3 regions of the Shewanella mesophila genome follow, and region 1 is predicted to be linked to each of the others. Evidence: predicted binding sites of a transcription regulator. Region 1 holds the regulator's gene; each other region holds the start of a gene.

Region 1 (8,303 bases):
GACTAGCTTGGGCTTTTTGAGCTTGTATCCAGTTGTCAAAATCGGCTTCAGAAAGCACTTCGACGACGATAGGCATAAAGCCGTGGTCTTTACCGCAGAGCTCAGCACATTGCCCTCGGTAGGTACCGGGTTTATCGATACGGGTCCAGGCTTCGTTGATAAACCCTGGGTTGGCATCTTTTTTCACCGCAAATGCAGGAACCCACCATGAATGGATCACATCCTCTGAAGTCATTAAGAAACGAACTTTTTTATTAATAGGTAGAACGAGCGGTTTATCAACTTCAAGCAGATAGTGCTCGCCTTTGGCTTCACTGCCTTCTATCTGTGTTCTTGGCGTTGCAAGTAGGCTGTAGTACTCGATATCATAATCGAAGTAGCTATAATGCCATTTCCATTGGGAGCCCGTGACCTTAATGGTCAAGTCCGCATCGCTGGGATCTTCCATTGCGATCAGGGTTTGTGTTGCTGGAATAGCCATCATGATCAAGATAACGAAAGGAACAATGGTCCAGGCTATTTCGACCTTAGTGCTTTCATGGAAGTTGGCGGCAACGGCACCTTTAGAGCGTCGATGGTTAATGATCGAATAGATCATCACACCAAAGACCACAATGCCTATGGCACAACAGATGTAGAGAATGGTCATGTGGAGACCAAACACTCTTCCACTAATCTCTGTAACCCCTTCTGTCATATTTAGGGGCATATCGGCTGCGAGTATGGGGGGCGTAAACAGCAACGCCAGCAAACAATACAACACTTGCTTCACTAGACTTCTCCTCTGTCAATTGCGAAGGCAACTACAAAGAAGAGCCACACAGTATGTCTCGGCTCTATGCAAACTCTTCGGTTCCCAAAAAAGCAACGATGACTTCAAAGTGCGCTGGTGGTGTAAATATTGTTATTGCTGGTGGTGACCACGCTTGCACTTACGGCTGAATATATCAGGCTAATTTCAACGTATTGGCTCAATAAATCACTGCTGATTGAATCAATAACATCGACATCTAAATTGTTCGGATATAACAAATAATCGTTGATATCTACTACTAACTTAATCTGTGTTCAAATATTGATCAAGATCACTTTTATTTTATTTTTCTAAACAAAACAGCGACAAAAAAGCCCCTTGCGGGGCTTTAGTACGGAAAGGCAGAGTAAATCAATTAATGAAATGAGCTAAATAAACAAGCTTGTTGTAAGCCGAGATCCTCGTGCATATGGGCTGTTACAGGTAAGTGACTATTTGCATCTTCAATAACAACACCTAGGGCTTGAGTGTTTTTAGCGACTATCTGTAAGCGACGATTATCGCGTTCATCGAGTGATTGCGTCCAACTAATTACCGCACTGGATGTACCACTTGTGAGTGCTTTTTCCATTGCCCAAAGCGCTTCAACTTCATCTTTGGTATGTACGAGCAGAATGCGGTCCATGCGAACCCCTGCATCGGCGAGCATCTGTTTGTAGCCAATATTGGGTGGGCTGATCAATACGACCCATTGTCCTTGCTGGCTTAATCTCGCTAGTTGAGGAGTTAAAGCTTGTAACTCATTTTTACCTTGAGTACAGCTTGATACCGTTGAAATGGTATTTTGATGCGATGGCTTCAGTTGGCTATTCATATCAACCCAGAGGCCGGGATGACGTGGCGCATTACCGATTAAATTGTTCATTGCCAGTCTCCGTTGCGAATAACGCCGACAGCTAAACCTTCAATGCTTAGGCTCTGGTTGGTGAGATCAACAATAATAGGTGAATACTCTTCATTTTCGGCATGTAAGTACACAGTGTTGCCTTTCTTTTCGAAACGCTTAACCGTGACATCATCTTCAACTCGAGCGACGACAACCTGTCCATTCCTCGCTTGCTCTACTTTATGCACAGCAAGTAGATCGCCTTCTAAGATGCCAATATTCTTCATGCTGTCACCCCGAACTCGCAGCAGAAAGTCGGCACTGGGCCTAAACATGTTGGGATCGACCTGATAGTGTTGCTCGACGTGTTCTTGGGCGAGTATGGGTTCACCGGCGGCAACTTGGCCGATTAATGGTAAACCTAATTCTTCTGGCTCATCTTCTTGGGTGAGTTTTATCCCGCGAGATGTACCTGGCATAATCTCGATGCAGCCTTTTTTCGCCAGTGCTTTCAGATGTTCTTCGGCGGCATTAGCGCTTTTAAAGCCTAATCTACGCGCAATTTCAGCTCGGGTCGGTGGCATGCCCGTGTCGGCGATATTACGCTTAATTAGCTCTAAAATTTCAGCTTGCCTGGGTGTTAATGGTCTCATTATCAATCCTGTCTTTCCATACAGTAACTGTTAGTATATACAGTATTTGTGGTAGTGCAAGTATTAACCAGATTTTTACCTAAAACCATTAGCTTTCTCATTTTATTCATACAGACGCAGTGCCTATTCTTCGGCTAAAAGATCATCGAGTAGATCGTGATAGTCGGCTATTGCTGGGAAGTCGTTAAAAATTTTTAGTGGCTTTTGGCTATCGGGGTTCTCAATCCCAAGCAGATAACCAACACCTGCTTTTTGTGCGGCTTGTAAGATGGGTTCACTATCGTCAATGAATAAGCATCGGCTTGGGTCGAGTTGATATTGTGTGAAAAGCGTCTCCCAAAATTGGGCAGCTTCCTTAGGGTATCCCGTTGAATGGCTCGATAGCATATGGTCTAGACCTGCGGCTAAATCAGTATGTTCAAGTTTTAGTGCGAGGCTGCTTGGATGGGCATTGGTCACTAGGATTCTCGATTTCCCTTGCTCTCCTAAGGCGGTTAGAAATGGCATGCTATCTTGGCGCATTTGGATTCTGTCGACAACCTTGCGGTGCAAGGCGATGATATCGAGTTGGAGTTCTCGCTCCCAGTAGTCGAGACAATACCACTCTAAGGTACCAAAGACTTTGTCATAGGCGGCTTCTACTAGGTTTTTTGCGCGATCGATCGGCAAGTTTTTTTGATGGCTAAGGGTTTGAGGCACTAGGCTGAGCCAGAAGTGATTGTCAAAATGCAAGTCCAGTAATGTGCCATCCATATCGAGTAGCACTGTATCTATCTTATTCCATGGAAACATAATCGGTGTGAAAAAATTCCATCGGTAGAGTTGTGGATTAATCACATCATAGTAAGATTGGACTGTGATGCAAACGCCATTTTTATCAGGGACATTCATGTCGGACAAGAAGCCACAGATTTTACATGCAGAAGTTGTTGCAAAGAGCCGTCTGTTTCAGATTGAACAAGTGCACCTAAAGTTCTCTAATGATGTCGAGCGCCAGTATGAGCGCATGAAAGGGAATAATCGTGGCGCGGTTATGGTTGTCCCTATTCTTGATGACCAATTATTGTTGGGGCGTGAATATGCTGCGGGTACTCACTCCTATGAATTAGGCTTCCCCAAAGGCCTAGTCGATCCTGGTGAAACACCAGCACAGGCGGCAAATCGAGAGTTGCAAGAGGAGATCGGCTATGGGGCGAATAAGCTCACTCATCTTATGGAGTTAAGCTTGGCTCCAGGTTATTTTGCTAGCAAGATGCAGATCTATGTTGCTGAAGATCTTTATGAGAGTCGCCTAGAAGGCGATGAGCCTGAGCCTATAGAGGTTGTAAGCTGGCCGCTAAGTAAGTGGTTTGAGCTGTTATCGCTGGAAGATTTTTCTGAATCAAGAAGCGTAAGCGCCTTGTTTTTGGCTCAGAAACATCTAAAACTAAAGTAGTTAATTCGAATTGTTATATATGCATTGCCTGTTTAGGCTGTTGGAGTTGTGATGAAGCCAGAAGATTATGTTGAACAGGTGATCGCCATCGCTGTTGAGGCGGGGCTAGCGATAAAAGATATTTACCTAAAAGGTAGTTTTGATAAGGAAATTAAAGCCGATAATACCCCTGTGACATCCGCCGATCTGGCGGCTCATGAGATCATTACTTCTGCGCTTAATCGATTAACTCCCGACATCCCCGTTTTATCTGAGGAAGATGCTGAAATTCCACTTTCGGAGCGCGCCCAATGGAAGCGTTACTGGTTAGTCGATCCCTTGGATGGTACTGGTGAATTTATCGCGGGTAGCGGTGACTTTTCGGTGATTATTGCCCTCGTTGAACATAATCGGCCGATTATGGGCATAGTCTATGTGCCAATGACTGAAGTGATCTATTATGCAATTGCTGGATTGGGGGCTTACAAGCGATCTGGTAAAGGTGAGCTGCGTATCTCTAGTCGTCAGCTAACTAACGCCGACACACCTTCACTGCGATTGGCTGTTAGCCGTCGTCAGGATCCACATTCGGTGTTGAAGTTATTTAATCAATCAAGACATTGTGAGCTGGTTGTATTAGGCGGCGCTGCATTGAAAAGCTGCTTAGTGGCAGAAGGGCGCGCCGATTGTTATGTCCGTATTGGACCAACGGGTGAGTGGGATACCGGTGCCGCGCAAATTATTATCGAGGAAGCCGGTGGTCAGGTGATGGATCTTGAGTTGCAGCCCTTAAGTTACAACGAGCGGGAAACCTTAGAGAATCCAAACTTTATCGTCGTGGGTTCTACGCATCTGCCTTGGGATGAGCTATTAGTCAGTGAATAACCTGTTCTCTTTCGCTGTTCGCCCAGCACAAAAGAGTGAACTAACCTCAATATATCAACTTGAGCAATCCCTTTTTGGCGATCATTGTTATCCCGATTTTTTCTTTCGCCAGAGCTTTGATTGTTGGCCTAAAGGGCTACAAGTTGCGCTGGATAAACAAGATAATCTCTTAGGCTATATTCTCATCGCGCCAAGTGAGCAAACTCAGTGTGTTTGGATATTGTCTGTTGCGGTCGATAGTCTTGCTCAGGGGCAAGGAGTTGGTAGACGACTCATTTCCGATGCGCTTACTGATCTGCCTAAGCATGTGACGGAAGTTAAGCTCACTGTTGCGCCAACCAACCCTGCACGGCATCTGTATCTCTCCTTAGGCTTTATTGAGCAAAGCGTCGAGGAGGATTATTTCGGTGCTGGTGAATGCCGCATACTGATGTCGCTTGCTCTTGCGCGGTAATAACCTTTATTTATTGCCGTGCACAGGACAATAGACGTCCACGGTACTTTCCGCTAGTCGCATATTAATGAGTTGCTTTAGCTTAAGTCTGTATCCTCCCTGACAGCTTTTAATAAAAAACAATTATGAACGTTGTTTTTTATTTTGGTTGCTGCTATTTTGTCATCACCATTGAGGGAGTTGAGGATATGAGATGGCTAGAAGAAAAGAGCATACTCATGAAGAAATAAGGGAGATGGCTATCACTGCAGTGGTCGATCATTTAGAGCAAGATCAATTGAGCAGTTTAAGTTTACGTAAGGTCGCAACCGCTATTGGCTATGTGCCAAGTACCTTGATCAATATTTTTGGTCGTTATCAGGTCTTGCTGTTGTCTGTGTCCGAGTTGACGTTACAGCAGTTGCATCAAAGTTTGAAATTGGTTGATGAGCAAGATAATGCCGAAGCGATAGTCGCCATGGCAAGAGTATATAGCCGTTTTGCTTTAGCGCATCCTCATCGTTTTAATTTGGTGTTTGAATTAAAGATGCTTGATGACCACTTGCCACCTCTTCACAATAAGTTGATTAAGGAGTTATTTGGACTCGTAGAATGGCGACTTGCATCACTGTTCAATCATCATGAACAGCAAGAATTGCAAAAACATAGCCGGGTGATTTGGGCTGGAATACATGGGCTCACCTGTTTGGCGTTAGACGATAAACTGTTTATCGAAGACACTACACTCGACGATTTGCTCCACTGTCATGTTGATTCACATTTAACTGCAATGGGATACCAAAAGGATTTGATATGCTGCTAACTAAACGATTTTTGCCCTATTTTGTGACCCAGTGCTTAGGGGCGCTAAATGACAACATCTATAAAAATGTGCTGCTGTTAATGGTGACCTATGCCCAGATAGGAGAGTTGCCTATTAGTGTTAACCTGTTTGTAAACCTTGCGGCAGGAGTGTTCATTTTACCGTTTTTTCTATTTTCCGCCCATGCCGGTATGGTCGCCGATAACATGGATAAGGCTAAATTAATACGCAGGTTAAAGCAGTTAGAAGTGGTGATCATGTCTTGTGCTGCTATGGCTATTCTATCTCAAAGCTATATGGCTATGCTGGTGTTACTGTTTTTAACGGGCAGCCAATCGGCCTATTTTGGTCCGGTAAAGTATTCTTTGTTACCTCAAGCTTTGGCCCAAACTGAGTTAGTGAAAGGAAATGCTTGGGTTGAAATGGGGACTTTCCTATCTATTCTGATCGGAACCTTAAGTGCAGGCTTGTTAGTTGCCAACGAGCACGGCATGGTCATTACTGCCGTTACTGTTTTTGTGTTGTCGTTATCTGGTTACTTGTCTAGCAGGGCAATACCCGCGTTGCCGCCCCAAGGAGAGATCAGCAAAATCCGTTTTACTCCCTTGTCTGGAACTTGGCGTAGTATCGCCAAGGTTAAGCAGACGCCGAGTATCTGGATGGCGATTCTGGCGATTAGCTGGTTTTGGTTTTTAGGCGCCACCTATCTGACCCAATTTCCTAATTTTGCAAAGTTACACCTACATTCTGATGCCACCGTTGTTTCGCTATTACTGGCGCTATTCTCTATTGGTATTGCTGTGGGATCGTTTGTTTGTGAGCGTTTTTCATATGGTCATGTGGAGTTAGGGATTCTACCTTTTGGCGTGGCGGGATTAACTTTGTTTGGCATCGATATGTTGTGGGCTATTCCTCAACCTACCGCTCAGCTGCAAGCTGTGTATAGCCTAGGCAGCTTTGTGGGCAATGAGCAACACTATCGGGTGATGTTTGACCTGTTTATGGTCGGGGTAAGTGGCGGCTTATTTATTGTCCCGCTTTACTCATTTATCCAGTCTAGGGCTGATAAGGGAGAGTGTGCCCAGGCGATTGCCGCAAACAACATTATTAATGCCCTATTTATGGTCTGTTCGGCGCTGCTGTCGATGCTATTACTTGAAGGGTTTGGTTGGAGTATTACTGAGCTATTTTTGTTACTAGCCATACTTAACTCAGTTGTTGCCCTCTATGTGTACTCTAAAGTCCCCGAATTTACTCAGCGTTTTGTTAGTTATTTGCTCAGCCACCTATTCTATCGTGTTGCTGTGACGGGCAGAGATAAACTGCCTAGAGAAGGCGCGGGTATCATAGTGTGTAATCATGTGAGTTATGTGGATGCACTAGTGATCATGGGGGCGTCCTCAAGACCCATTCGCTTCGTCATGGATAAATCAATCAGCGAGATCCCTTTACTTAAATCCCTTTTTCGTCACGCTGGAGTTATTCCAATTTGTTCACCTAGACAGTCTGAAGTTACTTATAATCAAGCATTTGAGTCTATCCATCAAGCGTTAGCCAATGATGAGCTAGTGTGTATTTTCCCTGAGGGACGCCTAACTGCCGATGGGCAACTGGGGGAATTTAGGCCGGGGATTGATAAGATATTAGCTAGAGATCCCGTCACGGTAATCCCTATGGCGCTAAAAGGTTTGTGGGGTTCTTACTTTAGTCACAAAGATGGCCACGCCTTTAGTACTCGTCCAAAGCGCTTTTGGTCAAAAGTATCGGTAAAGTTAGATGATCCAATTAATGGAACTGATGCTAATCGACATCTGCTGCGCGATAGGGTGGCGGCTATGATGACGAGCTCAAAATAGTGCTCGGGGGAACGCTTAATTTTCACGATATGTTGAGACTAGTCTTAATAAAGCCAGAAGGTTAACTCTGGCTTTTTAATCTATTATCTCAATGCTCGCTCGTCGAGCCATTGATGCATTGCTTTATGATCACCCCGAAAGAGTATGCGGTCGCTTTTTTTGTCGATTTGATACAGGTACATAGGATCATAATATTTATTGAGCAGAATACTTATCCACTCTAAATGCGCCTCGGTATTACCTCGACTCTGTTGCACTGCTAGCGCGTGACTAATTATTGCTTGTAGTTCATCGTGCTGCTTACCACCAATCCGCTTTTTAATCCCAGTGATACTTTGGGATAAATATTCTGCAAAGGCTACAAAGCCAGCATCTTCCCCCAGGCGTTCGATATAACCGTTAGACATTTTGTGAACATATTCGTCAAGTAAACGGTTTAGCCTAGCGTCTCTATGTTCTTCTAAGATCGCGATATCAGCGGCTTGCATGCCTTTATAAAAAGCTTGTGGTAGCGCTGAGCGGCCAATGAGATAGCTTTCATCTTCGAGTAACAATGATTTGGCATTGCTGTGTTGATGTTTTAATAGCGCGACCGCTAG
Region 2 (8,303 bases), 1.0 Mb from region 1:
CGCAAAACTGTTGCGCTACAAGCTCATATCGATATGGTGCCGCAAAAAAACGCAGATAAAGTCCATGACTTTGAGAAAGATCCGATCGAAGCTTATATCGATGGCGAATGGGTCAAAGCTAAGGGAACAACCTTAGGCTCAGACAACGGTATCGGCATGGCATCGGCGCTAGCCGTGCTGGGCAGCGATAACATTCCTCACGGCCCGTTAGAAGTGTTACTGACCATAGATGAAGAAGCCGGCATGACTGGCGCATTTGGTTTAGAAGCGGGTTATCTCGATGCTGAGATCTTGATCAACACCGACTCTGAACAAGAGGGTGAGATCTATATGGGTTGTGCCGGTGGCGTCGATGCGCAAATTGACGTCCCTATGGTATGGCAAGCACCAGAGCCTACAAACTCGACCTACACACTGTCAATTTCGGGTCTAAAAGGGGGACACTCAGGGGTAAACATCCATTTAGGCCGCGGCAATGCTAACAAACTACTGGCTCGCTTCTTGTTTAACCACGCCGATGAGTTAGCACTCGAACTCACTAACTTTACAGGCGGCTCACTACGCAACGCGATCCCACGTGAGGCGAGCGTGAGTTTTATGCTGCCAGGTGAAAATGTGGCACGCCTCAATGAGTTAATGCAAGAGTTTACCGCTCTCGTTCGTCAAGAGTTAGCCATTGCAGATCCCGATATGCAGTTAACCCTGCAAGAAAGCCCTGCGGCAACTCAAGTCATGAGTGAAGATGCCCAGCAAACCCTTATCGATCTGCTACATGCTTGTCCAAATGGCGTAATGCGCATGAGCGATGAGATAGCAGGCGTAACAGAAACCTCATTAAACGTCGGCGTGATCTCGACCGAAGGGGAATCTGTTAATATTCTTTGCTTAATTCGCTCACTGATCGATTCAGGGCGTGAAGAAGTTGAAGGCTACCTAACGGCGCTGAGCAGCTTAGCCGGTGCAGAGGTTGAATTTAGCGGTGCTTACCCTGGTTGGAAGCCAGATAGCAGCTCACCTGTTATGGCAATTGTGAAAGATACCTACGAGGCGATTTATAATAAAGAGCCAACCATTATGGTGATCCACGCAGGTCTTGAATGCGGTCTATTTAAGAAGCCTTATCCAGAGATGGATATGGTATCGATTGGCCCCACCATTCGCTTCCCACACAGCCCAGATGAGATGGTGTTAATTGAGACCGTCGATCAATACTGGAAACTACTTCTAGCAGTACTAGAACGTATTCCAGCTAAAGCATAATAGATAGCGTAACTAGGTTATCGATGAGAAAGGCGTCTAACGAGACGCCTTTTTTATTGGCAAACAAATGTAGCGTCGGTGCCACATTCGACGGTAAAGTGCTTACCGTAACGAACGACAGCATTAACTCACATTGTTATGAATTGTCTACGGCAGGTGCAGTGCATGGGGGCAGCAAATGCTGAGAAATCCTATTGGTTATATTGGGTTAAGGCTGCTTATCGTAAACGGCGACGCCTTCGGGGATGGTAAACCAGCTTTGCTTCTCGCTGGCCCATACATGAACTGTGGGGACGATCAGGCTGGTGTCAGACAGATTCGACGGCTTGAGTTTAATCTTACTCGGGTCTTTAGGGTCGAAATGATAGATGCGGTTGCCGCAGGTGGGACAAAACTTAGCGCCATTGATGTTGCCGCTATCGGCCACACGGCTCCACTCGGCCATCTCTCCCTGAAACACTATGCTATCGCTATTCACCATCGCCGTGATGCTAAAGGCACTGGTTGAGAGCTTCTGACACTCCTTACAATGACATGCCACCACCATCAAAGGCGCCGAATGCAGCTCATAAGTCACACCGCCACACTGACACGCCCCTTTTACCGGATACTCCATTTCCATCTCCATTGGTTGTAAAACGCTAGCGGCATTCTACCCCTCAATGCCACATTTAAAAACAAGGAGCCGGCAGGTTATATTGACGAAACACCACAGTCACTTGTTATATTTATTTTAACGCTTCCATTCGTGCAAAAAGCTCATGAAAGAAGTCTTCAAATACGTTTAAGCAATGCTCTGAAAAGCCATTGAGGATTTCGATTTTGTTGTTTTTAAACTCAAGGTATTGAGATTGATTTATATATTTAATTAAATCACTATTTCCAGTTTTCACATGACCTGAACTGGCCCCAGAACCCTAGGCATTTGACAGCCTCATTTTGGGCAAAAATAACCCAGCCTTTAGGTTCGCTACTCGTACCGAAATACCGCTAAATCGAAGAGACGTTGGATATCCGGTGTAAACACGTTTTTGGCTCTCGGCGGCATGGACGCCGCCGTGAAGCGTATAGGGATATATTCAAACAACATCCCTGTTTAACAGCCAGTTCGGCATCCATGCAGATCTAAAGACGCGCAGCGTGTCACAGGCGTATCTGCACAGCCCCGCCGGGTAGGCGTTAGATTGCCATGAAGGGTAAAGCTTCAAAAATATAACTAGGCGCAATAACCATCCAAGCTACAAGCTAAAAAGGGTAATAGGGTTAACGCTAAAACCCGAGATCCATCTGCGCACCATACTCGGCCTCATCCAGCCCGGCATGAGCAAGCTCACTCTCGAGACCGACTGAGACACCCAGCAGGCGAATACCACGGCCGGCGCGGCGCTCCAGTGCCTGGCTGAGCAGGTCGTAAAACAGCTTCACCGATACCTCGTCGCTACGCTGCTCTATCGTGGTCTGTTTGAAATCATCAAACTTAAGCTTAACCACCTGCTTATGAATCCGTCGCGCCGAGGCGCTGCGGTTAATCCTGGCTGCTAGCTCGTGAATAAGTTGCGGCATTACCGACTCGCACTGCTCATAGGTATAAATATCTTGGGCCAGTGTGGTTTCCACCCCTACTGATTTACGCTCGCGATTCGGTGATATTCCCCGAGGATCGACTCCCTTAGCACGCTCAATCAACACAGCACCAAATTTACCAAATCTCTCTATTAATCTAGCCTCTGAGAACTGTTGCACGTCCAAACAGGTATGAAGCCCCATCTCTTCGAGCTTAGCCGCAGTGACTTTGCCTACTCCGGGGATCTTTATCAGGGGCAAGGTTTTTACAAATTCCGCTATCGCATCGGGGACTATTACATATTGGCCATTGGGCTTATTTAGATCTGAGGCGATTTTTGCCAAAAACTTAACCGGCGCAATCCCTGCCGAGGCGGTTAATCCAGTTAATTCATAGATCTCTTGCCGAATAGACTGAGCGATTAAGGTTGCAGAGCCATGATGGGCATCAGAGTCAGTGACATCTAGGTAGGCTTCATCCAGTGAGAGTGGCTCAATTAAATCGGTATAACGGGCAAATACGCTACGAATTTGCGCCGACACATCTTTATAAACATCCATACGTCCTGGTACTAAAATCAGCGTAGGGCACAGTTTTAATGCGTGAGCCGATGCCATTGCCGAACGCACCCCATACTCGCGAGCCTCATAGTTACAAGTGCTTATCACGCCGCGGCGATCGCTGCGCCCGCCTACCGCGATAGGCTTGCCCCTTAATTCAGGAAAATCTCGCATTTCGACGGCTGCATAGAAACAGTCCATATCCACATGGATAATCTTTTTCAACGGTGCTTACCTCCACCGCCAAGAATACTGTACATTTAAACAGTACACAAATATTTCCCCATTGATAACGCCTAACAAAGAGGGTCATGAGGCAAATTATCTCAGGACGGGACAGAAATGAATAAGCCACCCTGATGGGTGGCTTATGTGGCGTTCAAACTTTTTCAGTCCAGAAAGTCCAAATATAGATAATTACATCTTAGACTGGAGGTAGTTCTGTAGACCGACCTTATCGATAAGACCAAGTTGTTTCTCTAACCAATACATATGATCTGATTCTGTTTCCTCTAACAAGAGTTCCAATAACTCACGAGATGGAAAGTCTTTCTTCGTTTCACATAAGGCTATCGCTTTGCGCAGATTGTCTGCCACCTTATATTCATAATTAAGATCGTTTTGCAGCATTTCTTGCGGGGTCTTACCGATATTAAGCGCCTCACGGCTAGCGACGTCTGGCGTTCCCTCTAAAAAGAGGATCCGCTCAACCAACTTTTTCGCATGCTCTCGCTCATCGTCCGACTCATGGGAAATACGCTCATGTAATTCTGTTAGCCCCCAGTCGTCATACATGAGTCCATGCACAAAATATTGATCCATCGCCGATAGCTCACCGGTGAGTAGTTGATTTAGCGTATCGATCACCTCTTGATCACCTTTCATTCTAACCTCCCTAGTCAGACTCTATCTGCGCTTGTAAATAATTCTGGATGCCGGTCATTTTAATCAGATCTTGCTGCGCTTCTATCCAATCAAGATAGGCTTCTTCATCTTCGAGTAGATCTTCTAAAATTTCTCGGCTGACATAATCTTGCTCCGTCTCACAAAGGCTAATCACACTGCGTAATTCAACCAGTTGCTCTTCGAGCATACTCTTATCGCATTGCAGCATCTCTTGCGGGTTTTCGCCAATACGTAACTTTTCTAACTGCTGCAGATTAGGTAAACCTTCGAGGAACAGCACCCGCTCAATGAGCTTATCGGCATGCTTCATATCTTGAATCGACTTTTTGTAGCACTTCTCGTTGAGCTCTTCTAAGCCCCAATTTTTATACATACGTGCATGTAAGAAGTACTGATTAATCGCCGTCAATTCAAACGTCAAAATCTTATTGAGTTGCCGAATAACGTTCGGATGACCCTTCATTTGAGCTCCTTAGTAATATTGATCTAAATCAATATTCAAGCCTAGAGCAAAATTCAACCAAAAACAAATTAACATTTAGTTTCAAATATTTACCAAAGATAATCATTATTATTCTGATTCTTAGTTGCTATGGAGTACAGCAAGCTATTATGAGTGAATACAAGTAACTAGGAAGAGTAAAGAAGTGTTAAAAGTGACGCTATGCTAATTGCTGTTAGCGAACGGCGTTATGAATAATAAGGTTAAGGTTCAACAAAAAAGGCTCCTCATGGGAGCCTTTAGTCGTTTGAGCAAGCTTGAAATATCAGATAATACGATCTTTGTTGAGTTTTTCACGGCGAGCATCTTCTTCGGCCATTTTAGCCTTACGCTTGTCGCACGGATCGTCACAATCACAGGCTTTTTCAATCCCTAAGGAGCCTAAACCACCACAACTTCCAGCAACCGCTTTTTGCTTGACGAGATAGCCAATCGACATGAGTAAAAAAAACAGTAGTAATACCACAAAAGCCGCTATAAAAGTGCTCATCACTTACTCCACTGCGAGCAATGCACTGAACTCATCACTCGCTTAAAAATCAAATATGTTGCCTCACTTATTCGATGCGAGATTTACTATCGCACCGCCTAGTGGGCTAGATATTCTATCACAAACCAACAAAAGGCTTAAAGCTATCACTGTAATAGACCTTAAATCCTTCACCTTCTGCTTGCTTCTCAATTAACATTATCGCCAAGTTCTGCTCTTTCGCCAGTACCAAAGACGCTTCTGTGCCTAGCACCATCATGGCCGTTGCATAACCATCGGCAATCATACTTTGAGGATGCAGCACGGTAACAGACGCTAAACGGTGATCGACCGGATAGCCATTGCGAGGATCGATAATATGGGTAAATCGCTGACCATCTTCCTCGTAGTAGTTGCGATAGTCACCGGAAGTGGCCATTGCCATGTTACCGGGCTCTATCACTTGTTGAATTTGGCGTTCGTCGATATCGGGCTGCTCTATAGCGATGCGCCAAGGACTGTCATCGGCTTTAACTCCATAAAGGCTAACTTCGCCACCAATCTCGACCAAGTACCCCTTGGGCTGATACTTAGCTAATAGTGATCCAATTTTATCGACGCCAAACCCTTTAGCGATAGAGGATAAATCCACATAAAGATCCGGATTACTCTTACTCGCCTTAAGACCGTTAATCGTCAGATATTGAATGCCAGTCTTGGCTTTAGTCTGAGCGATCAACTCAGGGCTTGGCACCTTAACAGGCCGCTTATCGGGCCCAAACCCCCACAGATTAACCAGTGGACCTAAGGTGATATCTAATGCCCCATCGGTTTTTTGATAGAGATCGATTCCCGCTTGAATTACTTTTGCGGTATCGGGAGAGACTTCAATGGTCGATGCCAGCGTCATCTGATTAAACTGGGATAACTCTGAATTCTTTCGATAGGTCGACATCTGATCGTTGACTTTTTCAAGCGCCAAATCGATCTCTGCTTGTAATAGCTGTTCATTAGGCAACTGCTCTGTACCAACGAACTTAATATGGTATGTCGTCCCCATCGTCTGACCAGAGAAGGAGAGCATCTGTGCAGGTTGGCTGCAGGCTGAAACAAAAAAGGCTAGCCCCGCAAGGACTAACCCATTTACCAAGGTCTTAAACATATTGACCAAATTCCTTAATAATCGCTCAAATAAATTACAATTAAGCTCATCGAAACACCACTTTATATGGATTTCGATGAACTTAACTCATCTGAACAGATATTATCACAACAAGGTGTGATTAGCCGCCAAAGTCATCTAGTAGGATGTTTTCATCTTCAACACCTAGATCTTTAAGCATGCCGATAACTGCCGCGTTCATCATTGGAGGTCCACACATGTAGAACTCACAATCTTCTGGCGCTTCATGATCGCGCAGGTAGTTTTCATACAGTACGTTATGAATAAAACCTGTGTAACCATCCCAATTATCTTCTGGCTGAGGATCAGATAGGGCAACATGCCAAACGAAGTTATCGTTTTCAGCAGCTAGGCCATCGAAATCTTCAACATAGAACATTTCACGACTCGAACGAGCACCGTACCAGAAGCTCATCTTACGCTTAGACTTAAGACGCTTAAGCTGGTCGAAGATGTGCGAACGCATTGGCGCCATACCAGCACCACCACCGATGAATACCATCTCTGCGTCGGTATCTTTAGCGAAGAACTCACCAAATGGACCAGAAATAGTCACCTTATCACCCGCCTTTAGGCTCCAGATGTACGACGACATCTTACCGCAAGGCAAGCTAAGATTGCGTGGTGGTGGCGTTGCAATACGCACGTTCAACATGATGATACCTTCCTCTTCAGGATAGTTAGCCATCGAGTACGCACGAATTGTTTCTTCGTCAACTTTTGATTCTAGGTTAAAGAAGCCAAAGTGTTCCCAATCACCACGGTATTCTGCTGGTACGTCGAAATCAGCATACTTAACATGGTGCGCAGGCGCTTCAATCTGAATATAACCACCGGCACGGAATGGAACAGATTCGCCATCAGGAATTTGCAGCTTAAGCTCTTTAATGAAGGTTGCTTTATTATCGTTAGAGATAACTTCACAATCCCACTTCTTGATACCGAAGATCTCTTCTTCTAGTTCAATCTCCATATCGGTTTTCACGTTTACCTGACAAGATAAACGGCAGCCGTTACGAGCATCGCCCTTAGAGATATGATCAAGTTCTGTAGGCAGAATATCGCCGCCACCAGACTTCACGATCACTTTACACTGACCACAAGAGCCACCGCCACCACAAGCCGACGATACGAAGATACCGTTTTCAGCAAGCGCGCCAAGTAGTTTGCCACCAGCACCCGTCTTAATTGCTTTACCAGCATCATGGTTGATGCCGATAGTGATATCGCCACTTGGTACTAGCTTTGATTTGGCAAATAAAATAACCAAAACCAAAACCAATACAATGGCAGTAAACATACTCACACCGAGATAGACGTCGATTGGAGTAGATTCAATAATACCCATGAACTTATCCTTTAAGGTTCAAAATCTGAAGCCGTTAAGGTGTCTCTATTACAGAGACACACCAGAGAACGACATGAAACCTAACGCCATCAAACCCGCAGTAGCAAAGGTAATACCTAAACCACGTAGACCATCAGGGACATCAGCATATTTTAACTTCTCACGGATACCAGCTAACAAGACAATCGCCAATGCCCAACCGATACCAGAACCTATGCCAAACACCAAACTTTCAGCCAGGTTGTAGTCACGCTCAACCATGAAAGATACTGCGCCGAAAATCGCACAGTTTACGGTGATTAGAGGTAGGAAGATCCCTAACGCGTTATATAGCGGTGGGAAATACTTATCCAATGCCATCTCAAGGATCTGAACTAATGCCGCGATCACGCCGATAAAGGTGATGAACTTCAAGAAGCTCAGGTCAGCATCAGGAACACCAGCCCAAGCAAGTGCGCCTGGTGCTAATAAACCTTGATAGATAATTTGGTTAACGGGTACTGAAATCGCC
Region 3 (8,303 bases), 1.5 Mb from region 1:
TCAGCCGATAGCTCGATTAGCGTCGGGCTACCTTAGTTTTTATCTTGAGTACCGCAATGAAAATTAAATATAAGAAACCTAGATTATCGAAAATCATCTGGTGGTAGAATTTAAGGAAATGATACTAACCACATGTAATTACAGGTCAAATACCCGCATCAAGCATAAGATTCCACTTGAAAGTTGGGGCTATGAGACAACTAAAACATGAAGTACAGCGGATCTGGATAGACGGAATAAGTTTTCTTAAAGTTTACAATTGAACCATTACAATTCTAAAGATGAAAATTTGTAACCTTGTAAACAATTGGTTACAAATTCGTCAGTTTAAACACTCACGTTTAATAACAAGAAATAACAACTCAAATACTTCATACGCTGCGGAAGAGATGAATCGTTTTAGAATGACAACAAAAAACGCCTAACAATAGGCGTTTTTTGTTTGTATTAGCAGAGTTTAGAGGGTGTAACGAATACCAATTGCGATGCCATCATCTTCAGATAAAGACATTCTCGCTTCTTGCTGTTTATCTGCACTGGTAAAGTCACTGTAATCCTTACGAGCTTCTACATATAAAACAGTATTGTTGTCCCAAACATAATGTAAACCAACCACAACAAACTGACGCTTAAATACATCATTAGGATCTGCATTAAAGTTTGGCTGGATAACATAGTCATTACCAGCATCTAAAATGTTATAAGACACGAATGGACGCAAACCATTATCGAAGGTGTAAGAGAATAAGCTTTCTACACCCCAAGCGTCTTTGATTAGGCGACCAATGTTATCGGTATCGTGGTTTTCTTGCTTGTTCACGTTAGCTGCAGCGTAAAAACCTACATCATCAAAGCTCCCCCAAGTGATACCAGCACCATAAATAAGATCGACTGCTGTTGTTTGTTCACCATTACCATAGGTCACATCAAACTCACCACGGTTAACACCCGCTGTTAGGGTTAATTTGTCAGTCGCAGCATAAGTTACAGAACCCCCATAAGTGTAGTTAAACTCAACTTGTTGGGCAGATCTATCACCACTATTCCAAAGCGCTTCACACGCTTCTTGAGTAATATCATCTGAATCACAGGTATAGAAAGCGCTATTTTTTAACTGAGCTTGAACTGCAAAGCTAACATCACCAAATGAGTTTCGATATTGAACAGTCTTGTCACCACGACCAACACCGTTTACTGCACCGTCGTCTTTATTGTAGGTGTATACCCCCGCGGTATTACCATCCCAAACAAAACCGTAGTTGGTGCTATACACTACATCATACCAAGCACCCCACTGCTTACCTATGGTCAAAGAACCATAAGTGTCGTGAGATATACCGACGTAACCTAAACGGTTATAAAAAAACTCATCTTGAACAGATTCGAAACGATTGTTATAAACAATATCACTACTGCCCACAGGGTTAACGCCCCATTCCAGTTTTGTAAAGGCTTTCCAGCCATCACTCATCTCACGAGTGAAACCAAAATTAATGCGTGACGCGCCATTAACCACCTCAGTTTCACCTTGAGTATTAATAACTCGTGCGTCAATAAAACCACCGATTTCTACAGCATTCTTATCATCTTTATAGATTTCGATAGCCGATGCTGTCGGGACAAAAATGACAGCCGCTAATGCAGTTGCTATTAAACTCTTTTTCATTTGTTCGCTTAACCTTTTGTTATGTTCAGTTTGCTTTATATGCTTGCACTACATTCCGTTGTTTTATTTCGTTCCAATTTCAGTTTGAGATTAGCAAAGGATTAGCAAACCCTCAAAGACGAATATCACAAAAAGCACACTATTTTTCACTATATTAACCAAGAATCAGCGATATCAGCATAGTTTACACCATTTATTAACATCTCATGCTGATAGCACCAACCTAGTGACAACTAAATTAAGGACATTTGCTTTGACATGACTTGATTGAAACTAGTGTTTAAAATTGAAAGAATTGGATCAGAAATGGGTGCAATTTGTTTATCTAAATAATATTGATAGTCCACTCGGCCTTGGCAAAAATCTATAGGCTCAGCACCATTACTAGTGATGATATATTTAACTTTAACGCCTCTTTTTCCGTGTCGTTTGTTGCCACTACGTTCGCACCAAAGTGAAGCAGCTTTAACATGGGGCGACGCCTTTGCCGTGTACTCATCTATGTTTCTTCTAAGACGTTTTGAAAAAATAAGTAAATCGTCCAGCTCGCCTTGTTGTAATCTCAAAACGATATCCTTGAGATATTCTACGATGTCTTGCTTAGCGAACAACCGATAATACAACTCGGCTTGGACCTGCCGAGCCAGCGGGCTCCAGTCACTTCTTACCTGTTCCATGCCTTTAAAAATCAGTTTGAGCTCACCATTTTCTCCCGTATATGCGCCAACATAGCGCTTTTTAGAGCCTTCTAATGACCCCCGCAGTGTGGGCATAAAAAACTGTTCAAAGTGACGTTCATATTCAAGTTCTAAATGGCAGTCGAGTTCATAATGCTGTTTAAGCAATGAACGCCATTTTCCGTTGATTATTGAAACTAAATTGCGCGCAAACTCATCTATGTCGGCTATATCACTGCCATCGGCAAGATGCACAAAAGTTGAATCGGTGTCGCCATAGATCACTTTTAGCCCAATCTCTTCAATCCATGCCCTTGTCTGTTTCATAATTTGATGGCCACGCAGTGTAATAGAGCTTGCCAACTTCGCATCATGAAACACACAGCCTCTAGAGCCCAACACACCATATAAAGAGTTCATAATGATCTTAATCGCCTGAGACAAAGGAGCATTATGATGCTGCTTAGCTAACTCTCGTTTGGCGGCAAGCTCAGCAATAAGCTCTGGTAATATCGGTTTATCTCGGCTAAAACGAGCCCCTAAAAACCCTGCCACTGTTTTTGAGTCATCTTGCAACCGGCCTTCAGCGAGCCCTTTGGGGTCGATAAGAAAGGTACGAATTATTGATGGGTAAAGGCTTTTAAAATCCAGCACTAAAATATGCTTATATAGCCCAGGAATAGAGTCCATTACATAACCGCCTGGACTTTCAATCCCATCGCTTGCGGGCTCGCTTGGTGCCACATAACCTGCACGATGAAGATGCGGTAAGTAGAGATGATTAAACGCAGCCACTGATGCGCCAACCCGCCCCAGCTCCAAACCCGTTAGTCTCGAGCGCTCTAGGGCAAACTCCGTTAACGACGTCTTTTGAAAAATGTCCCACACCAGTCTGCTATCGGTAAGGTTGTAATAGGCTAACCCCAGTTTATCAGTTTGAAATAAGACCGTGATCTCTTCACCTCGATTGGCAACATCATCAATGGCTTTGCCCTCACCAAGTAACTGGCGAGATACATTTTCTAGAGAATAACTATCGAACTGATAAAATGCGGCTTTTAACCAATCAATGCCATCGAGCACCACTCTTCCAGGAAGCACCAAAGTTTCAGGACGAAACTTATCTTCAACCTTCCATGTTAATGGCTGCTGATTTCGTCCCAGATTAAGGGGAATTTGATGGAAGGCAGCACGTCGGTACAATAGCGCCAGATCAAAAGTGACCACAGCCCAACCTATAATGATGTCGGGATCAACCCGATCAAACCAGTTAATCAGCGCTACGATCAGCGCCGCTTCGTTTTCTACCCACTCAATATTCGTCACAGCACAGGAGCCACCTTGCTCATGGTTATCTGAATGCGATCCAACCATGATAACTAACGCTATCGTCTCTCCCTCGTTGTCCTTGCCATATAAGCCAACGCTATAGAGTTCGCCACTCATTGAGCATTCAAAGTCCAAAGATACGATTGAAAGCGTCACATCAAGATCAGTACGACGAGATCGATGCCCAACGACCGTATTAATCGCCTCACCTGATCCTTGCCCCCCAATAAACTCGACATCTAAAGCAATAAAACGCTCAATTAAGTATCGTTGCTCTGGACGAATATCAGCCTCATATAGTGCAATACCTTGATCGCTAGCCCCCCTTGAAAGCTGGCGGAATACTTGATTATTTGGGCAATAGAGCGCGGAGACAGGTTCTTGCTGAAATGTTTTTAGGCTGATGGCTTCACTACGTATAGATTGACACCCGTTAAGAGTCAGCAACAAATCAGCGTCACTGGTGCGGCAAAAACATACTCTTTCACTTTGATTGACGATCACGCGCACAGGACCATCCAGCGTCTTAAGATAATAATGCAGCGCACCACCCACTTGATGACGCGTTAATATCCGCCCTTTAACACTCATGCCTGTCGAAAAATCTACGTTCAAGGAGCCTACTCTTATTCATTAATTCATGGGGTTATCAGTTCAATAGCTAACAAACTATTGAAATAGTCACAATAGCCTCTTCTTAGGCTATGTAATCACTGTTATTATGTACAGCTCTATTTCTCTGCTATGTGCTTTCATGTTATCTGCAAATGTAAAAACTCAGATCCGCACCATCTACAAAGATATTGCGGCGTCCCTTCCTAATTTTCGCTCACGGCGGGAACAGAACTACATTGTGGCAGAAATATCAAAGACACTAGCGGGCGAATATGATCAACATAGACGCATCATAGTCGTTGAGGCGGGAACGGGAATCGGCAAATCGCTGGCCTATATATTGGGCACCATACCACTTGCCTTAGCCAATAAAAAGAAAGTCTGCATAGCGACGGCTACCGTCGCTCTGCAAGAGCAGCTGCTCAATAAAGATCTCCCCTTCTTTTTACAGCAATCAGGAGTCGACTTTACCTTTGGCCTCGTTAAAGGACGCCAGCGCTATGTCTGCCTGGCAAAGTTAGAGATGCTCATCGGCAGCGATGACGGTACCCAAATGGCCATGTGGCAAACTAAGCCTGATCACAGTCAAATAGAGCTGTTACAAGGGTTATTGAAAGATTACCACGAGGGACGATGGAATGGTGAGCGTGACACATTAGCCACACAACTACCCGATCACCTTTGGAGCCAAATTGCCTGTGACAAGCATAGCTGTCATCGTCAACTTGCCAGCCATCGGCACTGCCCATTTCATAAGGCACGAGAAGATATCGATAATTGGGATGTGTTAATTGCTAACCACAGTTTACTTTTTGCCGATCTCGAACTTGGCGGTGGCGTGATACTGCCCGACCCTGAAGAACTTTACTATGTGATAGATGAAGCACATCACTTACCAGTGGTTGCAAGAGACTTCTCTAGCGCCCAGGCCACCTTGCGGGGAGCTATCGATTGGCTTGAAAAAATAGGCAAAACCAGCACCAAATTGCAAAATCAGCTCAAGAGCAACCATATTATTGCCCCGGCTCAGGCGATGTTAGATCACATTGGCGAGCTAACCAGTTTACTCAACGGCGTTGCGCAGTATTGTGATACTCAAGCCGCTGCATTTGATAATCCTGAAAATCGGATTCGTTTTGAACATGGCAAGCTACCACAAGCGTTAGTGATCCCATCGGAGAATTTAGCCACTGCTTCAAATAGCGCGTTAAAGCAGTTTAATAAGATGCTTGCCCTACTCAGTGAGTCAATCAAAGATGGTGAGCTGCCTAAACATCAAGCCGAACAGCTCTTAAGTGAAACCGGATTTATGTTGCAGCGCTTAGAAAATCTGCAAAAGCTATGGAAGATGATGGCTAAAACAGACAGTTCCAAGGGCGCACCGATGGCAAGATGGGTTGAACAGCTAACTGGCAAGCAAAGTGATTATCTATTTAATGTCTCCCCGATCGAAGTCGGCTTTATGCTTGAGTCACTGTTATGGGAAAAAGCCGCAGGGGTCGTTTTGTGCAGCGCAACCTTAAGGGCCTTGAACAACTTTAATCACTTTACCCATCAAGTCGGTTTATCAATCAATGATGGCAGTCGCTATTTAGCAATGGATAGCCCATTTGATTTCCAGCAAAACGCCACCTTGTTTATCCCTAAGATGCGTTCAGAGCCAACTGATGATCGCTATACTGAAGAGTTAGCAGAACAGATTATTTCACTCATTGAAGGTGAAACAGCCACCTTAGTGCTATTTGCTTCTTATTGGCAGATGGAAAAAGTAGCAGACTTGGTTCGTCCCAAAATTAACACCAGATTATTGATCCAAGGCGAAGACTCACGTCAGCAAATATTGGCCAATCATAAAAAGCGCTGTGACGATGGTGAAGTCAGCATTATATTTGGCACAGGCAGCTTTTCTGAAGGATTGGATCTCCCAGGTGATTATCTGACGAATCTCATTATCACTAAACTCCCTTTTGCCGTCCCTACATCGCCTGTCGAGCAGGCTCATGCAGAATATATTAAGATAAAGGGTGGCAATCCGTTTCTCCAACTGACAATACCCGATGCTTCGCGTAAATTAATCCAAAGTTGTGGTAGATTGCTGCGTAAGGAAGAGGATTACGGTCGTATAACCATTTTAGACCGTCGACTGGTCACTAAACGCTACGGTAAATCACTACTCGATGCCTTACCACCCTTTCGTCAAGTAATAGAATAGGAAAATCTTTGGAGTTACTTCTAGAACCAAGTAGTTGGGCTATTTTGGCCGCAACCGGTTTTATTGCAGGATTTATTGATGCGGTAGCTGGAGGCGGTGGTTTGCTGTCAATTCCAGCATTATTAACCATAGGCATCCCCCCTCATACGGCGCTCGGAACTAATAAGCTCGCTGCAAGCTTTGGTTCATCAATGGCTGCATTTACCTACTATCGCAAACAATTTTTTACGCCAAGGTTTTGGTATCACGCCTCAATCGCCACCTTTATTGGCGCCGTTTTTGGCACGGTCGTGGTTTACCTTATCGATAACCAATGGCTAGAAAAATTATTACCTATCATCATTATCTTCATTGCGATATACACCTTAGTCAAACCTAATGCTATGGGTGATAGCGCCTATATCGCTCCAACAACGACACCGTCTAAGAAGAAACAATGGTGCCAAGGATTACCACTTGGATTTTATGATGGTTTTGCCGGTCCAGCCGTTGGCGCATTTTGGACAATTAGTAGCGCCTCTCAATATAAGTTGCCTGTGCTCAATAGCTGCGGACTGGCTAGAGCAATGACCTTAATCAGTAATCTTACATCCCTCGTGGTCTTTCTCGCCCTAGGGCAGGTAAACATAGTCATCGGCCTCTCAATGGGATTGTGTATGATGCTTGGCTCATTTATAGGGGCGAGAACGGCAATCAAATTTGGCGTGCCTTTTATTCGCCCGCTATTTATTAGCATAGTGATCCTCATCGCCATCAACTTGGCATGGAGTGCATGGGCATGAACACCACTGAACTAATTCATCGTTTAAGAGTCCAACTCAAGCAGCTAGAACAAGAAGTACTACAACATGATAGCCAATTGGCTAAAGGCCAACGTAAGTTGCTAAACGATACCGAGCGTTTTAATGACAGCTTGTTCGACCAAACGGGTGCACAGCTGCAACCTTGTATATTGCAACTGAGCAAAAAAATTGCTCAGTTAGAAAAGCTATTAAAGGGGAATATATCTATAGAGACCGTTGCGTTAAGCTGCGAAGGAATACAAGACAGATTTACCGCGGTTCGACGAGCACTTAACACTACAACATTAAATGTTAAATCTGCCGAACAACAACGTGCATCGCGATTTGCCAACGCCAAAAAGCGTCGTCAACAATCCCATGCAGAAAGTGGTTTTGGTTGGATCGCGACGGGTGTGATGCATAATAGTCACCAGTTGTATGATGAATTGAACAAACATTTGAACTGGGTTCAAACATTTGAACAAAAAATCGAAAACTTACAATCAAAACTTGAAAACTGTCATAGTGCTGACAAAATTGCACTGCAAAATGAGATACTTTTAGTCCATCGCCGCTTAGGGAAGTGCCGACAAGCTATAAGCTATATTGAAGATCGTATTCAGGCGTTTGAACGCCCGTATAAGAGTCAGAATCGTTAAGGAGCAACAATGAAATCAGTAATGCCAATCACCGCTTTAATCGCTCTGCTTGGTGCCTCTTCGGCAATGGCTGCTAATTTAACCATCCCCATGGCATTTGAATATCTTGCCCTAGATGGTCAAAAAATTGAAAGCAGCATGTTCAATCATAAATCAGACATCAGCTTAGATAATGGCACTCACAAAATTGCGATTCGCTACCACGATATGGTTCAAGATGACTTTAGTGACAGTGAAAGTTTTATAAAGTCTTCTCCGTTTATTGTCACATTAGCGGTAGATGGCAACCACGACTACCAATTAATGCCAGCGGAAGGTGAAGTAATTAAACGCCCGAAGACTTTTGCCAAAGCACCACAGGTT

Evidence for each region. The regulator LexA, encoded in region 1, represses DNA repair genes until DNA is damaged. The targets are predictions, from matches to a motif close to TACTGTATNNNNATACAGTA.
Region 2: a site for LexA is predicted at 3,635-3,654, ahead of dinB (DNA polymerase IV). Genes of this name have one in related genera too.
Region 3: a site for LexA is predicted at 4,384-4,403, ahead of dinG (ATP-dependent DNA helicase DinG). Genes of this name have one in related genera too.

What each region holds. Positions count from the first base shown of each region.
Region 1 is NZ_CP080421.1:113,432-121,734, forward strand. It holds gene coxB (cytochrome c oxidase subunit II) at 1-772, opposite strand, end outside; gene K0I73_RS00530 (cell division inhibitor SulA) at 1,170-1,679, opposite strand; gene lexA (transcriptional repressor LexA) at 1,676-2,293, opposite strand; gene yrfG (GMP/IMP nucleotidase) at 2,417-3,085, opposite strand; gene nudE (ADP compounds hydrolase NudE) at 3,183-3,728, shown strand; gene cysQ (3'(2'),5'-bisphosphate nucleotidase CysQ) at 3,780-4,592, shown strand; gene K0I73_RS00555 (GNAT family N-acetyltransferase) at 4,585-5,046, shown strand; gene K0I73_RS00560 (TetR-like C-terminal domain-containing protein) at 5,240-5,848, shown strand; gene K0I73_RS00565 (MFS transporter) at 5,839-7,704, shown strand; gene mnmH (tRNA 2-selenouridine(34) synthase MnmH) at 7,788-8,303, opposite strand, start outside.
Region 2 is NZ_CP080421.1:1,140,323-1,148,625, reverse strand. It holds gene K0I73_RS05180 (aminoacyl-histidine dipeptidase) at 1-1,260, shown strand, start outside; gene K0I73_RS05175 (GFA family protein) at 1,469-1,876, opposite strand; gene dinB (DNA polymerase IV) at 2,530-3,609, opposite strand; gene bfr (bacterioferritin) at 3,802-4,269, opposite strand; gene bfr (bacterioferritin) at 4,280-4,753, opposite strand; gene nqrM ((Na+)-NQR maturation NqrM) at 5,058-5,282, opposite strand; gene K0I73_RS05150 (FAD:protein FMN transferase) at 5,401-6,423, opposite strand; gene nqrF (NADH:ubiquinone reductase (Na(+)-transporting) subunit F) at 6,545-7,792, opposite strand; gene nqrE (NADH:ubiquinone reductase (Na(+)-transporting) subunit E) at 7,841-8,303, opposite strand, start outside.
Region 3 is NZ_CP080421.1:1,568,810-1,577,112, reverse strand. It holds gene K0I73_RS06920 (porin) at 458-1,666, opposite strand; gene K0I73_RS06915 (DNA polymerase II) at 1,900-4,287, opposite strand; gene dinG (ATP-dependent DNA helicase DinG) at 4,427-6,499, shown strand; gene K0I73_RS06905 (sulfite exporter TauE/SafE family protein) at 6,508-7,281, shown strand; gene K0I73_RS06900 (primosomal replication protein) at 7,278-7,940, shown strand; gene K0I73_RS06895 (DUF2057 domain-containing protein) at 7,950-8,303, shown strand, end outside.